Regions from separate parts of the Mediterraneibacter sp. genome, predicted to be linked through region 1. Evidence: a T-box and tRNA genes for the amino acid it is inferred to sense, from the RefSeq annotation. Region 1 holds a T-box; the other holds one or more tRNA genes.

The links. The T-box of region 1 lies ahead of proS (proline--tRNA ligase). A T-box ahead of a tRNA ligase gene usually reads a tRNA of that ligase, here a tRNA-Pro.
Region 2: it has a tRNA-Pro gene. The T-box ahead of proS (proline--tRNA ligase) is inferred to sense a tRNA for this amino acid. The anticodon was not compared.

What each region holds. Positions count from the first base shown of each region.
Region 1 is NZ_JAPJQP010000010.1:51,908-54,112, reverse strand. It holds gene proS (proline--tRNA ligase) at 1-964, opposite strand, end outside; T-box leader at 1,054-1,265, opposite strand; gene RCH61_RS06355 (toxic anion resistance protein) at 1,323-2,205, opposite strand, start outside.
Region 2 is NZ_JAPJQP010000023.1:3,951-6,155, forward strand. It holds gene RCH61_RS08615 (spore coat protein CotJB) at 1-122, opposite strand, end outside; gene RCH61_RS09955 (spore coat associated protein CotJA) at 329-592, opposite strand; tRNA gene RCH61_RS08620 (tRNA-Pro) at 715-789, shown strand; gene asnB (asparagine synthase (glutamine-hydrolyzing)) at 914-2,205, shown strand, end outside.

The DNA of each region.
Region 1 (2,205 bases):
ATCCCGCTTTATTAAGAGCATCAAGAAGTTCATTTGCCTTATCAAGAACGCCTTCTTTATGCTGTGCGATCGGAATAACTCTTGTCTGTACCGGAGCAATTCTCGGCGGAAGCACAAGGCCGCTGTCATCACCGTGAACCATGATGATCGCACCAATAATTCTCGTAGACAGACCCCATGACGTCTCATACACACTGTGAAGTTCATTATTCTTATCTGCATATTTAATGTCAAATGCATCCGGGAATGAATTTCCGAAGAAATGACTTGTAGCTGACTGCAGCGCCTGTCCATCATGCATCAGAGCCTCGATCGTATAAGTATCCTGTGCTCCCGCAAACTTCTCACTCTCTGTTTTTCTTCCCGCTACAACCGGAATTGCAAGGTCTTCTTCTACAAAATCTTTATATACTTTCCACATTAATTTTGTACGTTCTTCTGCCTCTTCATATGTTGCATGGATCGTATGTCCTTCCTGCCAGAGAAATTCTCTTGAGCGAAGGAACGGTCTTGTCGTTTTCTCCCAACGGAGAACCGAACACCACTGATTCCATACTTTCGGAAGATCTCTGTAAGACTGAACCGTCTTGCTCCACACATCACAAAACAGAGTTTCGGATGTCGGACGAATACAGAATCTTTCCTGAAGCGGTTCTGTTCCGCCGTGTGTCACCCATGCAACTTCCGGTGCAAATCCTTCAATGTGATCTTTTTCTTTCTGTAAAAGACTCTCCGGGATCAAAACCGGAAGATAAACATTTTCCACACCCGTGTCTTTAAAACGTTTATCAAGATCAGACTGAATATTTTCCCAAATCGCATATCCGTTCGGAAGATAATTCAAACATCCTTTTACCCCTGAATAATCACACAATTTTGCTTCCCGCACAACATCTGTATACCACTGTGCGAAATCTTCGTCTCTCGATGTGATCGACTGTACAAGTTTCTTTTCTTTTGCCATCTTCTTACCTCATTTCCTAAATCATTTTTACTTTCTGGTTTTTTAATTTCCTTCAAAGCCATGCAAAAACGCCGAGACGCTCTTCCCCCGCAAGGGACCGAGCATCTCGGCGGTACCACCCTTATTAACACTACAGACAACTTGTCTGTGACTGTTCTCTCTTTTCTCTTTAACGCAGAGATACGCTGTATTTTCATACAGAGCTCCGGAGCCGGTTCTATGTGTTCCTGCAAAGGCTCTCACCAGCCGCCTTCTCTCTGCCGCATTCCTCACATATACTATTCTCTTTCATCGCCTGTTTGCAACTGTGATTTTACCCAAAAATCATCCGAATGTCAACCGAAACATGATCCAGACTTTATCCGTGAAGCTGAAGAAGTTTCCCTTTCAGTTCCTGTTCCATATTGCGAAGCTCCGCCTCAGCCGCCTGACGTTTCTCCCGACCTTCACGCTGGATCGCCATCACTTCGTCTAATGTAGCGATCAACGATTCGTTTGTCGCCTTAAGCGTCTCGATGTCCACAATACCCCGCTCGGACTGACGAGCCGTTTCCGTCGTTGCCATCTTTAATTTCTCTGCATTCCTCTTCAAAAGCTCGTTCGTCACATCCGTGACACGACGCTGTGCTTCTGCCGCCTGAGTCGAATGCTCCACTCCAAGTGCAAGAACCATCTGACTCTTCCAAAGAGGGATCGTATTCACAATCGTAGACTGAATCTTTTCAACCATCATTGTATCATTATTCTGAACAAGACGGATCTGCGGCGCCGTCTGAATCGAAATCATTCTTGTCAGTTCAAGATCATGGATCTTCTTCTCAAACCGAATGCACATCTCGTCCAAATCTTTCGCCGCCTGCGCATCCTCCGGCAGTCCTGATGCCTGTGCCTTGCTCATCAGATCCGCAAGCTGTGTCCGCTTCACTTCCGCAAGCTTCTTCTTTCCGGCAAGAATATACATAGATAATTCTTTAAAATATGTCAGATTCAATTCATACATTTTATCAAGAAGCGCCGTATCTTTCATAAGCTGTACCTGATGCTTCTCCAAGGCTTTCACAATCTCATTGACGTTCGTCTCGGCTTTTGCATATTTCGCTTTCATCGAATCAATTTTGTTCGATGCTTTCTTGAATATACCTAAAAATCCTTTTTCTTCTTCCTCCTCGTCAAAGCTTTTCAGCTGCGTCACAACTCCGGTAAGAAGATCCCCCACCTCTCCGAGATCCTGCGCCTTCACA
Region 2 (2,205 bases), on a different contig from region 1:
GCGTCATTGCGGTGGGCGCTCATTTCGTGGAAATAGGCAAGCGCCTCACTGTCGCAAGGATGTGTGTCAAGATAAAGTTTTACTTCGTCAACTGCAAAACTGACCTGATTGATATGATCCATAAGCTGGCTGCGGTTCATAGACCGATGAATATTTGTTATTGAAGCATTGCCGGCAGAACATGTTTGACGGTTATTGTTTACGGCAGAACATGTTTGCTGATTGTTGTTTGAACCGGAGCAAGTTTGCCGACTATCGTTTGCGTTGGAACAAGTTTGCCGATTGTTGTTTACGGCAGAACAATTTGAGGCAGAATAAGGATAGTTTTTCATCGGCAGCACGCTCCCTTCCCGGAGAATGGTTTATTTAATTCTTCGAAGATCGTTCCGTTTTTGAGAGCTCGGCATGGCTCGTAGATGTTTTGCCATTGCTGCCACGGAACATATGCCATGGCGATCGGCATGTTTGCAGGAAAGAAATCTCGGGTATTCGGACAGCCGTTCATAGGGATGGTTTCACGGCATGGACAGGAAGTATCGGGCATTGTACGGCGCATGTAGCGCATTTGATTATTCGTTTGACAAGTTGCCATTTGACAGGTACTCCTTTTGCTGTAAATTCATTATTATAATATGAGGAGCGCTCGTTTTTGCGAATGATATACGGAAAAATCCTTTACAACTGACATTAAATTATATATAATGGTTAAGTCATCGGGGTGTGGCTCAGTTTGGTTAGAGCGCACGGCTGGGGGCCGTGAGGTCGCAGGTTCGAATCCTGTCACCCCGACTGATAGAAAGTGTATTTTGTTTTGAAGAAGATGGTATATATGAGGGATCAGATCAGGTAAAAGGCTACCGGAAACTGATTCCTTATCTGTTATTTCAGTCATTATGAGAAGGGAAGAAGAAAAATGTGTGGTTTTGCAGGTTTTGTCGGTGAAGTGGAAGATCGGGAAACAGTACTTGTGAATATGATGGATACGATCATACACAGAGGCCCGGACAGTGCGGGCAAATATATTGATGATGATGCGGCGCTTGGTTTTCGCCGTTTGAGTATCATTGATCTTTCATCAGTGGGAGATCAGCCTCTTTATAATGAAGATAGAAGTATGGTTCTTGTTTTTAATGGTGAGATTTATAATTATCAGGAACTGAGGAAAGAACTGATAGAAGCAGGGCATGTGTTTGTTTCGAATACAGATTCGGAAACTTTGATACATGGTTATGAACAGTGGGGAGAGAAGCTCGTTGATCGTCTGCGGGGCATGTATGCGTTTGTGATATGGGATACGAAGAAAAAGCAGCTTTTTGGCGCGCGGGATATTTTCGGGATTAAGCCGTTTTATTATGCGCAGATGAACGGGACGTTTTTATTTGCATCTGAGATCAAAGCATTTATGGAACATCCGAAGTTTGATAAGGTTTTCAATGAAGCTGCGTTGGGAAATTATCTTTCTTTTCAATTTGTACCGACAAATGAAACATTCTTCAAAGGGGTATTTTGCCTTCAGCCCGGACATTATTTTGTTTATGAAAACGGGAAGATGGAGGTTTCAAGGTATTTTGAACCTCATTTTACAGGAAACTGTGAAAAATCATTTGACGAAGTAGTAGATGAAGTAGAAAAGGTTATGAAAGAATCAGTAGAGAAGCATAAGATCAGTGATGTGGAAGTTGCTTCTTATTTGTCGAGCGGAGTAGACTCCAGTTATCTGACTTACCTCGGACAGGTGGATCATACGTTTACGGTTGGCTTTGATGAAGGGAAATACAGTGAGATCCAGGATGCAAAAGAATTTGCGGAGAGTATTCATATGGAAAATGATTCGAAAGTGATCACACCGGAGGAATACTGGGACAATCTGTCGGATATTCAGTATTATATGGATGAACCGGTGGCGGATCCGGCGGCGATCGCTTTGTATTTTTTGAGCAAAGAAGCTGCGAAGAAAGTGAAGGTTGTGCTTTCGGGAGAAGGGTCTGACGAGCTTTTCGGAGGATACAATATTTATTGCGAACCGCTTGAGCATACTGCGTTTAATAAGATTCCGATGCCAATCCGACGGGTTATGGGAAAATTTGCGGAATATTGTCTGCCGCGGGGGATGAAAGGGCGAGGTTTCCTTATGCGTCATGGAAAAACGTTGGAGGAACGATATTTTGCGAATGCGACCAACATTTTTACAGAGCGTGAAGCGTC